4 regions of the Providencia sp. PROV208 genome follow, and region 2 is predicted to be linked to each of the others. Evidence: predicted binding sites of a transcription regulator. Region 2 holds the regulator's gene; each other region holds the start of a gene.
The links. The regulator PurR, encoded in region 2, represses purine synthesis genes. The targets are predictions, from matches to a motif close to CANGCAAACGTTTGCNTG.
Positions count from the first base shown of each region.

Region 1: a site for PurR is predicted at 1,585-1,602, ahead of PR766_RS10805 (NCS2 family permease). Genes of this name have one in related genera too.
Region 3: a site for PurR is predicted at 1,206-1,223, ahead of purE (5-(carboxyamino)imidazole ribonucleotide mutase). Genes of this name have one in related genera too.
Region 4: a site for PurR is predicted at 2,120-2,137, ahead of cvpA (colicin V production protein). Genes of this name have one in related genera too.

Region 1 covers NZ_JAMPNS010000012.1:125,028-128,243, reverse strand. The annotation lists gene PR766_RS10815 (amino acid ABC transporter permease) at 1-724, shown strand, start outside; gene PR766_RS10810 (amino acid ABC transporter permease) at 726-1,478, shown strand; gene PR766_RS10805 (NCS2 family permease) at 1,705-3,039, shown strand.
Region 2 covers NZ_JAMPNS010000007.1:35,319-38,534, forward strand. The annotation lists gene sodB (superoxide dismutase [Fe]) at 419-997, shown strand; gene cydH (cytochrome bd-I oxidase subunit CydH) at 1,086-1,169, opposite strand; gene purR (HTH-type transcriptional repressor PurR) at 1,437-2,462, shown strand; gene punR (DNA-binding transcriptional activator PunR) at 2,478-3,216, opposite strand, start outside.
Region 3 covers NZ_JAMPNS010000011.1:159,128-162,343, forward strand. The annotation lists gene ppiB (peptidylprolyl isomerase B) at 1-400, shown strand, start outside; gene lpxH (UDP-2,3-diacylglucosamine diphosphatase) at 412-1,134, shown strand; gene purE (5-(carboxyamino)imidazole ribonucleotide mutase) at 1,304-1,819, shown strand; gene purK (5-(carboxyamino)imidazole ribonucleotide synthase) at 1,819-2,904, shown strand; gene PR766_RS09905 (MFS transporter) at 3,025-3,216, shown strand, end outside.
Region 4 covers NZ_JAMPNS010000001.1:169,016-172,231, reverse strand. The annotation lists gene purF (amidophosphoribosyltransferase) at 32-1,549, opposite strand; gene cvpA (colicin V production protein) at 1,564-2,067, opposite strand; gene dedD (cell division protein DedD) at 2,245-2,955, opposite strand; gene folC (bifunctional tetrahydrofolate synthase/dihydrofolate synthase) at 2,961-3,216, opposite strand, start outside.

The DNA.
Region 1 (3,216 bases), on a different contig from region 2:
CTGGTCTACGCATCTCTTAGCCCCACAATATCTTGAGTGGTTTGGCTATGGCTTTTTGCTGACGGTCTGGATATCAATTTGTACGATCATCGCAGCTACGCTATTAGGTTTCATTGTCGCTTCAGCAAGAGATAGCCAAATAGCGCCTTTACGCTGGTTCGTGAGTGTCTATATCTCGATTTTTCGTAATACGCCGCTACTGGTGCAGCTATTTTTTTGGTATTTCGCATCAGGAGAAATTTTACCTGCAGCTGCAATGGAATGGCTTAATACCCCCCATGAAGTCGACATTTTTGGACTGACATTGGGCTGGCCATCTTTTGAGTTTTTAGCGGGCTTTGTGGGCTTAACCTTATACACGGTACCGTTTATTGCGGAAGAAGTACGTTCTGGGATCCGAGGCGTGCGCCAAGGGCAAAAACAGGCGGCGCTTGCATTGGGTTTAACGTCATGGCAGTCCATGCGCTTAGTCATTTTACCGCAAGCGGTGAAAATTGCGTTACCGCCATTACTTGGGCAATACATGAACGTTGTAAAAAACTCTTCGCTGACAATGGCGATTGGGGTCGCGGAGCTTTCTTACGTATCACGCCAAGTGGATAGTCAGTCACTTCAAACATTTGCAGCATTTGGTTTAGCGACTGTGCTCTATATTGTGATTATTGCGTTTATGGAAGGCTGGGGTCAGTGGCGACAACAGCGTCAGTTGGCTCAGGGGGTATAAGATGGATTTTTCAGTCATTACAGATAACTGGCAATATTTGCTATTTGGGGCTTACCCTGATGGTCCCCTAGAAGGGGCCGCCCTAACGCTAATTATGAGCGTATTAGCTGGTGCCGCGTCTATTGTCCTCGGCACATTGGGCGGTATTGCGCTGGCGATGCTACGTGGTTTCTGGATGAATTTATTTGCCGCCGTTTTAGGCTTTTTCCGTGCCATTCCCGTCATTATGTTGATTTTTTGGACCTACTTCTTATTGCCGATCGTTTTCGGAACCGAAATTCCGGGCGTGACGGCGGTGGTGTGCGCATTAGCGCTGATCACCTCCGCCTATTTAGCGCACGGCGTGAAAGCGGGAATTTTAGCTATCGGTCAAGGGCAATGGAACGCAGGGCTTTCTCTCGGGTTTAACCGATGGCAAGTACTGTGGAATGTGGTGTTACCTCAAGCCTTACGTATGATGGTGCCTTCTTTTATTAACCAATGGGTTGCGTTAATTAAAGATACCTCTCTGGCGTATATTGTAGGGGTGGCAGAGCTGTCATTCTTAGCCACACAGGTGAATAACCGTGAAATGATATACCCGCTGGAAGTCTTCCTGTTTGTGGCATTTATCTACTTTGTGATGTGCCTGTCAGTGGAAATTCTTGCCAACCAAGTGGCGAAAAAACTCAGTGATAAACGTGCGCCGCGCAGTAGAGCCGCAAAGCGCGGTTGGTTGTTTTGGCGACGCCAAAAATTGATCGCGCTTTCCTAATTCACCCTCGTAGCGCAATGTTGTAATGGCGGCGTGATAGCCGCCATCGTTTTCTCGATATTCATTTATAGTATCAGTCAGTTAAGAAACCCTATTTATTTTAAATAACGCAATCGTTTTCTTTTGTGATGTTTAGTTGTACCATGAGTCGAAAAAAACTTTTTTTCGTGTCCACCATGCCGCCATTGGCACTCTAGGGCATGACATTTCGACAAGGCGCATTTTAATGACTAATCAATCATCTGGCTCTTCGCAACAGCAGGGTCTGTTCCAGCGTGTGTTTAAATTACAAGAACACGGCACCACCGCAAGAACAGAGGTCGTTGCAGGATTCACTACCTTCCTGACGATGGTGTATATCGTTTTCGTTAACCCACAAATTTTGTCCGTTGCTGGCATGGATATCAAAGCGGTATTCGTGACAACTTGTTTAATCGCAGCGATTGGCAGTATTTTGATGGGATTACTGGCTAACTTACCAATTGCAGTTGCACCTGCGATGGGGCTGAACGCCTTTTTTGCCTTTGTGGTTGTTGGCGCGATGGGCTATTCATGGCAAGTGGCTATGGGGGCAGTATTCTGGGGGGCGGTTGGCTTATTCATTCTGACGTTATTCCGTATTCGTTACTGGATCATCGCCAATATTCCCCTGAGTTTACGTGTGGGGATCACCAGCGGTATCGGTCTATTTATCGCCATGATGGGGCTGAAAAACTCCGGTATTATCGTTGCAAACCCAGATACCTTAGTCTCGATTGGTAACCTAACTCACCATAATGTGTGGTTAGGGGCATTAGGCTTTTTCATTATTGCCATTTTAGCGGCGCGTAATATTCATGCTGCGGTGTTAGTTTCTATTGCCGTCACGACGCTGATTGGTTTGGCGCTGGGCGATGTGAAATATACGGGCATTTTCTCAATGCCGCCAAGTATTACCAGTGTTGTTGGTCAAGTGGACTTTGCTGGCTCACTGGATCTGGCACTTTCTGGGGTTATCTTTGCCTTTATGTTGGTAAACCTGTTTGACTCCTCGGGCACCATGATTGGGGTAACAGACAAAGCCGGTATTACCAACGAGCGTGGGACTTTCCCTCGCATGAAACAAGCACTGTATGTGGATAGCTTAAGTTCGGTGGCAGGTTCTGCAATGGGGACTTCGTCCGTAACAGCCTACATCGAAAGCTCTTCAGGGGTATCGGTGGGCGGTCGTACAGGTTTAACCGCGATTGTCGTCGGTGTGTTATTCCTGTTGACCATGTTTATCTCTCCGCTGGCGGGTATGGTTCCAGCCTATGCAACGGCAGGAGCGCTCATTTATGTTGGCGTTCTGATGACTTCAAGCTTAACGCGCGTGAAATGGGATGACTTAACGGAATCCGTTCCGGCGTTTATTACTGCGGTCATGATGCCATTTAGCTTCTCGATTACAGAAGGTATTGCGCTAGGTTTTATTGCGTACTGTGCGATGAAAATCGGTACAGGGCGCTGGCGTGACCTAGGTCTGTGTGTGATTTTAGTTGCTGCGATGTTCTTACTAAAAATGGTTCTCGTCGACGCCTAATATGCTCGTCATATTTTGCGCTGTAGCGGCGTTGGCTTCAGTTGCTAATCCCTAGGAGCATACACAAGTATGTGACTAGGGTTAGCAACTTACAGCACAAACTATTTAGAGCATTGGAACGCTTAGGTAACTTGAATTATTTAGAATATTACTCAAGATGATTCTCTGTTCTCTGGA
Region 2 (3,216 bases):
CTCCTATTTGCGGTACTCAAAAGGTGAAGAACAAATAGCAACGTTTTCTTTTTGCTATAAAAAATTTGCTGTTGGCGTTTTTGCCGTGTAATCATAGGAGTTATTTGTTAATATATTAGCAAATTAATAACACTTGATGCATTTCTCCGCTTATCCATGATAATCACGATCAGGGTGAGAGTGATATTATGCAACTTACTAACAATTAAGACATAAATAGCATCATGTAGCAGGTTTTTTCTTACAGTAGCCTGTATTCTGTTATGATAAATAAATAACTGATTCGATGACGTGGTAGCTGATAATCGTTTCCCGTCACTATAATAGAAGTAGATTAACAAATAGATACACGCTTAATTTCGCTCATTTTACGAGCAAACACCCTAAACACTGAATAAAAGCAATCAAGGAGTACGCAATGTCTTTTGAATTACCAGCTCTACCTTATGCTAAAGATGCTTTAGAACCGCATATCTCTGCTGAAACCTTAGAATATCACTATGGTAAGCACCACAACACATATGTTGTTAACCTGAACAACCTGATCAAAGGCACCAAATTTGAAGGTCTGTCTTTAGAAGAAATCATCAAAACTTCTGACGCTGGCGTATTCAATAACGCGGCTCAAGTTTGGAACCACACTTTCTACTGGCACTGCTTAGCACCAAATGCAGGTGGCGAACCAACAGGTAAAGTTGCTGAAGCTATCAACAAAGCATTCGGTTCATTCGCTCAGTTCAAAGAGCAATTCACTGATGCCGCAGTTAAAAACTTCGGTGCAGGTTGGACTTGGTTAGTGAAAAAAGCAGATGGTAGCCTCGCTATCGTCAACACCTCTAACGCAGCAACACCAATCTCTGGTGACGACAAGCCCGTTCTGACTGTTGATATCTGGGAACACGCTTACTACATCGATTACCGTAACGCGCGTCCAAAATACTTAGAAAATTTCTGGGCGCTGGTTAACTGGAAATTTGTTGAAGAAAATCTGGCTTAATTTTAGTTCAGATCTAAAATGACTAAGGGCGAGTACAATACTCGCCCTTAATTATTTCTCATCCTAAATAGTAAGGATGGAAATGAAATCAGAAAATGTGCACAACAAACAAAATAATTACAGCTAAAGAGCCAAATGCCGCTAGTAATCCATATTTTAAATCTGTATCCATGAGACCCTCTCATATCGAGAAATTGAATTATCAAATAACCATAAAATAAAAAGGTTATTTCAGTATACATGCACAAAAACGTAAAACCAGTGTCTATATCACATGTTATAACATCAATTATTTCTTTCGTTTTTGCGCTAGATCAGACAAAATCGATAACAAATCGCTAAATTATTGCCAGCAAAGAGACTATGCATCAATATGCAGGTAATTATTTAACTAGAATTATTTTAGAGACCAAGTTTTGGTTAGGAGTTTTTTCTTCTCATGGCAACAATTAAAGATGTGGCGAAGCGTGCAGGCGTCTCCACCACAACCGTCTCCCATGTTATCAACAAGACGCGTTTTGTCGCTGATGATACAAAAACGGCCGTTTGGGCCGCCATCAAAGAGCTCAATTATTCTCCAAGTGCGGTTGCTCGTAGTTTAAAAGTCAATCACACCAAATCAATTGGTCTACTGGCGACATCAAGTGAGGCGCCCTATTTTGCAGAAGTCATCGAATCTGTTGAAAATAGTTGCTATGAGAAAGGCTACACTTTAATTTTATGTAATTCTCACAATAACTTAGGTAAGCAAAAAGCCTACCTGCAAATGCTGGCGCAAAAACGAGTCGATGGTCTACTTGTCATGTGCTCAGAATACCCCGATACCCTAATTGGCATGTTGGAAGATTACCGCAATATTCCAATGGTGGTAATGGATTGGGGAACTTCTCGTGGCGACTTTACTGATAGTATTATTGATAACTCTTTCCACGGTGGTTATTTAGCCGGTCGTTACCTTATTGATCGCGGTCATCGGGAAATTGGCGTGATCCCGGGGTCTCTCGAAAGAAATACGGGGATTGGACGTTTAACTGGTTTTAAAAAAGCCATGGAAGAAGCCAAAGTCACCCTGAAAGATGAGTGGATTGTTCAGGGAGATTTCGAGCCAGAATCCGGTTATAAAGCGATGATGCAAATCCTCAGTAACAAGCACCGCCCTACAGCTGTCTTTTGTGGTGGTGATATTATGGCGATGGGGGCAATTTGTGCTGCTGATGAGATGGGACTGCGAGTTCCTCAAGATATTTCCATTATTGGTTATGATAACGTGCGTAACGCTCGTTACTTCACCCCAGCTTTGACTACCATTCACCAGCCAAAAGAGCGTTTAGGTCAAATGGCATTTGCGATGTTGCTTGATCGTATCGTGAATAAACGTGAAGATGCACAAACGATTGAAGTTCATCCACGTTTAGTTGAACGCCGTTCCGTGGCAGATGGTCCATTTATCGACTATCGCCGTTAATCATGTCGTTATTATTTAGCTAGCAAACCACTCCGCGTTGAGCGTTTCACTATCACCAAGATAGTCCAGAAGCCAACTCAACGCCGGAGATGTATTGTTTTCAACCCATGTTAAGCAACATGGACTTTCAGGGAAAGGCTGCGCTAGCTCCAATTCAACTAATTTCCCTTCTGCACACAAGGGTGCGGCTCGATGTTCTGGCACCATTCCAACGCAGAGACCATTCGCTAAACATGCCAAACCACTTTCCCAATAAGGCACAACTAAGCGGCGCTGGTTATCCAATGCCCACGTGTCTCGCTTAGGTAAGCTTCGAGAGGTATCTTCAAGACATAAACTCGGATACTCTCGCATTTGGTCATCCGTCAGTTTACCTTGGATTTTTGCTAATGGGTGTTCAGGGCTTGCCACACAGCGCCATGACATAAACCCCATATCACGAAAACTATAACGCTCACCAATGGGTGAGGCACGAGTTGCACCAATTGCCACATCCACTCTGCCATCCGCTAAAGCATCCCAGACACCATTAAAAACTTCAGGGTGTATATAGAGCTCAATATCAGGAAAATGGCGATAAAAGTCTAAAATCAACTGCTCAGTACGCTGTGGTTTCACAATACAATCAACCGCAATACTGAACTGCCCACGCCACCCATTTGCGACTTGCTGACACTGATGGCGGGTATCAATCATTTTTTTGATAACACTTCGGCTCTCTTTAATAAAGATAACGCCCGCTTCAGTCAACACT
Region 3 (3,216 bases), on a different contig from region 2:
CGAAGGTTTCTACAATAATACCATTTTCCACCGTGTTATTAACGGCTTCATGATCCAAGGTGGTGGTTTTGAGCCTGGCATGAACCAAAAAGACACTAAAGCGCCTATCAAAAACGAAGCTAATAACGGACTGAAAAACAGCCGTGGCACATTAGCAATGGCTCGTACTAACGATCCACACTCAGCAACAGCACAATTCTTCATCAACGTTGCTGACAATGACTTCTTAAACTTCCGTTCAGAGCGCCCAGATGGTTGGGGTTACTGCGTATTTGCTGAAGTCGTTGAAGGTATGGACGTTGTTGACAAAATCAAAGGCGTTTCGACCGGTCGCAGTGGTTTCCACCAAGACGTACCTCGCGAAGACGTTGTGATTGAAAAAGTGACTGTCAGCGAGTAATCCCTGAATTTATGTCCACTTATATCATTGCAGATTTGCATTTAAGTGAAGATGAACCGGCGATCACCGCCGGTTTTCTGCATTTTATCGAACAGCAAGCCATCCATGCCGACAGCCTGTATATTCTAGGCGATTTCTTTAATTATTGGATTGGTGATGATGATGAAACACCCTTACACCAACAAGTAGCTCAAGCACTAAGGCAGCTAAGTGAACGTGGTATTCCTTGCTATTTCATTCACGGAAATCGCGATTTCTTAGTGGGTCAACGTTATGCTAAACAGTGCGGCATGACCATCCTCCCCCAAGAAACGCTGCTTGAACTTTATGGTCAACGTATTTTGATTATGCATGGAGATACGCTATGCACCGATGATGCGGCTTATCAAAATTACCGTAAAAAAGTTCATACCCCTTGGATCCAACGCCTTTTTCTCACTTTACCTTTATGTATTCGTCGCCGTATCGCACAAAAAATGCGCCGTAATAGCCAATATGCCAGTAGCATGAAATCCGAAGCGATTATGGATGTGAATTCCCTCGCCGTCATTGATGCATTAAACCGCCATCAAGCGCAATGGATGATCCACGGTCACACTCATCGCCCTGCAATTCATGAAATCAACCTAGAGGGTCATCTCCATTTTAGGGGGGTATTAGGTGCATGGCACAGCGAAGGTTCCGCTTTTGTAATTAATGAAAACGGTATTGAGCTTATTTTCTTTCCTTTTTAGTTTTCGTTCCTTGTTAAAGATGCGCGGGTGAATTCTTGCACTTGAGCCTAATCGTTTGCTTATTTTATAGTCACGCAAACGTTTTCCTTGATCGATTACCGTGATATGATCGGGACAATTCACATTTCCACCCTTAGGGTGACATTTTTCAATACAGGGATCACACCACATGACTGCCCAAGTTCCTGCTCAATCTGCGGCAAAAATCGCCATTGTTATGGGTTCTAAAAGTGATTGGACAACGATGCAACATGCTGCTGATGTACTGACAGAGCTGCAACTGCCTTTCCATGTTGAAATCGTTTCTGCACACCGCACGCCAGATAAACTGTTCTCCTTTGCTGAAAATGCCAAAGCAAACGGTTTTGATGTCATTATCGCAGGGGCTGGCGGTGCGGCCCATTTACCTGGCATGTTAGCTGCAAAAACACTGGTTCCTGTCCTTGGCGTGCCGGTACAAAGTGCCGCATTAAGTGGTGTTGATAGCCTGTATTCTATTGTGCAGATGCCAAAAGGTATTCCTGTTGGCACCCTTGCTATTGGTAAAGCCGGTGCCGCTAACGCCGCACTGCTAGCTGCACAAATTTTAGCCACTCATGATAGTGCGCTATTCAATCGCTTATCCGCATGGCGAGAAGCACAAACCAACGACGTATTAAATAACCCAGATCCGAGGGAAGCGTAATGAAACCGGTTTGTGTCCTTGGTAATGGTCAATTAGGCAGAATGCTGCGCCAAGCAGGGGAACCGCTGGGAATTTCAGTTTTCCCTGTAGGACTAGATGCGGAACCTGAAGCCGTTCCTTACCAACAAAGCGTGATCACCGCTGAAATTGAACGTTGGCCTGAAACACCTTTAACTAAGGAGCTAGCTCGCCATAATGCGTTTATTAACCGAGATATTTTTCCTCGTTTAGCGGACCGATTCCCACAAAAAAGCCTATTCGATACATTAAATTTATCGACGGCACCTTGGGCGCTATTAGAATCTCCAGACCAATGGACAGAATTATTTGCCACTCTGGGTGATTTTTTGATCGTAAAACGCAGAACGGGTGGCTACGACGGTCGTGGCCAATGGCGTGTTCGCCCTGGTGATGAGTTAAATCTTCCCGCAGAAATTTATGGGGAATGCATCGTCGAGCAAGGGATCCCATTTGATGCTGAAGTCTCCGTGATTGGTGCCCGCAGCCAATCCGGTCAATCGGTTTTCTATCCCATCACACATAACCTTCACCAAGAAGGTATTTTACGCACCAGCGTTGCGTTCCCAAATGCGAATCCTGTCCAGCAACAACAAGCACAAGCGATGCTCAGCTCCGTCATGGATGAGCTCGGCTATGTCGGTGTAATGGCTATGGAGTGTTTTGTGGTTGGCGATAAACTGCTGATCAACGAAATCGCCCCTCGTGTTCATAATAGTGGGCACTGGACTCAAAATGGGGCCTCAATCAGCCAATTCGAGCTCCATTTACGCGCGATTCTGAATCTTCCGATGCCGACGCCAGAAGTTTTCAGCCCTGCTGTGATGGTCAATTTAATTGGCACTGATGTTAACCAAGAATGGTTAAATCTGCCTTTAGTCCATTTACATTGGTATGAGAAAGAAGTGCGCCCTGTACGTAAAGTGGGTCACTTAAATCTGACTCATAGCGATGTCCATCAGCTCGAAAATACCCTCGATAATTTGATCCCAATGCTGCCAAATGAGTATAAAAGTGGCATTGAGTGGGCAAAAACAAAATTAGGCTGGTACTCTCGCCAAAAATAGGGAAAATAGCGCTATTCGTGCCTGAAAGTGATATTTCGGGCATTGTGCTATTTTTGCCCTACTTTTATAGTGATTACTTGTGAGTGATGACTAACTCACTAGGGCGCCACTGGAGTGCATATGCCAGAAACACAAGCCTCACCGTTTAGTCCGTTATACCAATGGTCGATTCTTATTCTCCTCGGACTGGTTTATTTCCTTGCTACTGCCACCACCTTCACCTCATTAGGCGTAGTATTACCGAGTATGATCGGCGAATTAAAGTGGAGTTGGACTGAGGCAGGCTTTGGTTTTACTTTACTCGGGTTAACC
Region 4 (3,216 bases), on a different contig from region 2:
AGCGTGAAGTATGACGAGGCTCCCCGAAAATTTAGCCTTCGTTGTATATCTCTAAATCCTCAACATCACTCTGATCTTTCAACTTTAACTCATCGTCCTTACGCAGATTTTCCAGATAATTTAAATAACTTTGGTCAATATCTTTCGTCACGTAAATGCCGTCAAATACGGAACATTCAAATTCATTAATTTCTGGGTTTTCTTCACGAACTGCGTCCACGAGGTCGCTGAGATCTTGGAAAATTAAGCCATCTGCACCAATCAATTTTCGAATTTCATCGACTTCACGACCGTGTGCAATCAGTTCATTCGCATTTGGCATGTCGATGCCGTATACGTTCGGGAAACGTACTTCTGGCGCAGCGGAAGCAAAATACACATTCTTCGCACCAGCTTCGCGGGCTAATTCCACTATTTGCTCAGATGTGGTCCCGCGCACAATCGAATCATCCACCAGCAGAACGTTTTTATCACGGAACTCAGCACGGTTTGCATTCAGCTTACGCCGTACTGATTTACGACGTTCTTGCTGCCCTGGCATGATAAACGTGCGCCCAACATAACGGTTTTTCACAAACCCTTGACGGTATGGTTTATCTAGGATGTGTGCAATTTCCAAGGCGATATCGCAAGAGGTTTCTGGGATTGGGATCACGACATCAATATGCAGATCTTCCCACTCTCGTGCAATTTTAGCCCCCAACTTTTGCCCCATGCGCAATCTTGCGTTATACACCGAGATTTTATCAATAAAGGAATCTTGGCGAGCAAAATAAACATATTCAAAAATACACGGCGTCAGTTGTGGATTCTCTGCACATTGGCGAGTAAATAATTTACCATCTTCAGTGACATACACGGCTTCACCGGGTGCGACATCACGAAGGAATTCAAAACCTAACGTGTCTAATGCCACACTTTCAGATGCCACCATATATTCGTGTTCGCCAGTTGCCAAAATACGGCGACCGAGAACTAATGGACGAATGCCATATGGGTCACGAAATGCCACCATCCCGTGACCAATAATCAATGCCACACAGGCATAAGCACCACGGATTTTTTTGTGCATTGACGCGACGGCACTAAAAATGTTGTCAGGTTCGAGAGGAAAATGGTCAAACTTATCTAATTCATGCGCTAATACATTTAGCAGAATTTCGGAGTCTGAGGTGGTATTCACATGGCGACGCGCTGTTTCAAATAGGCTACGAGTCAGTTCGTGAGCATTTGTCAGGTTACCATTATGTGCAAGGGTGATACCAAAAGGAGAGTTAACGTAAAAAGGCTGAGCTTCAGATGCACTTGAGCTACCCGCTGTAGGATAACGTACATGTCCTATGCCCATTGAACCTTGAAGTCGCAACATATGGCGAGTTTCAAAGACATCTTTTACTAAACCATTTGCTTTACGCAAACGGATATTGTTTTTACCATCGATGGTCGCAATACCCGCTGCATCTTGCCCACGATGCTGTAGCACCGTCAACGCATCATAAATTGATTGGTTTACCGGTGAAACACCGGCGATACCGACAATACCGCACATTTAGTCTTTCCTCATCAGCCAGACGGAGAAATATTCTCCGGTAGGAAACTTGACGCATTTTGCAGGTAGTCAAAGAACCACCTAATAATATGACTGAACTGTGGAATAAGCTGTGAACGATGCCAATCCTCACTTTGAGGAAGCGGAGTAAATGTATCGAGAAAGAACAATAGCGCCGATACAATTAATACCCCACGCAACGCACCGAAGCAAATCCCCAGTACACGATCTGTACCCGATAATCCGGTTTTTTGTACCAGTGAGCTAATCACATAATTCACTACCGCACCTACAATCAGGGTTGCAATGAATAATGCCGCAATGGCAATACCGTTACGAACCAAAATATCCTCAAAGTTCGTAAAATAGCTCGCCAAGTAGGGATAAAACGTACTTGCAACGAAGAACGCACAACCCCATGTGATTAACGATAATGCCTCACGTACAAATCCACGAATCAGGCTTACCAGTGCCGAGAAGCCAATAATGGCGATAATTGTGTAATCAATCCAGACCATATTTCATTCCAAAATTCGCATTCACGTCAGCGGCGAATGCATTCTAACAGAAAACGAAAACGTTTGCGTAACCATTTTTCATTGAATTTAAAAAAATCAGCGGCGAAAAGAAAAAATCATAATCGCCGCAGTAAGTTACTAAATACCCTTATTTTTTAGGGATAATCCAATGTCATTTTAAGGCTTAAAAGCTTGAATAATCCCTTTTGTACCTGTTATCGCATTAAGTTCAGGTAATGCAGATTCAAGTTTCTGCCTTGATGCCTCAGGACCTACATAAATACGGGTTAATTTATTGTTCACCGGTTTCGCTGGCACCGTATAAACCTGATACCCCGACAATCTCAGTTTAGCCACTATCTCCTCAACCTTACTCGCATTATTTAGCGCGATAACTTGTACCACATACGCTTTGCCTTGAGGTTCTTGCTTAGGCTCCGACTTAGGTTCAGGTTTTGGTTCAGGTTTTGACTCTACTTTTGGTTTAGGCTCAGGTTTAGGTTCCGGCTTTGGCTCCACTCGCGGTTTTTCAGGCGCAACATTTGTCGGAATCGCACTCCCATTTTGAGCGCCATTATTTTGATTTGTCACACTTTGATTTGCACTGTTTGCGGCTACTGGCGGCTGTTCACTTTGCTTTTGCTCGGTGATAGCTTCCGATAACATCGCTTCAGAAGTTCCTTCTGAAGAAGCCGTTGATGCACTGTGTGTAATCGGTGCAATCGACTCAATATCTTCTTCATCACCCGGTTTGGGAATAATCGGAATGGCTGCAAATTCATTTTCATTGTATTTCTTATCGCCATCCAGTAGCCCGGGCAGCACAATGACCCCCGCAGCGACTAATACAATGGCGCCAGCAAGACGATTCTGGAATTTACTAGCCACTGACTTTATCCTTCTGTTTTCTCTAATAGCATCATGACGTGTGCTACTGTATGGAATGATCCACACACGACAATCACATCTTGTGGTTTCGCATCCACGCAGGCTTGTCGCCAAGCGGCTTCCACTGAATCAAATTCGTGAGCACCATCAATATGTTTGCTAAGTTCAGTCACATCCGCACCACGAAATTCTCTTAGCGGCGCAAGATACCAATCTGTAACTTGTTGGGATAAACAGGTTAATGTACCTTGAATATCTTTA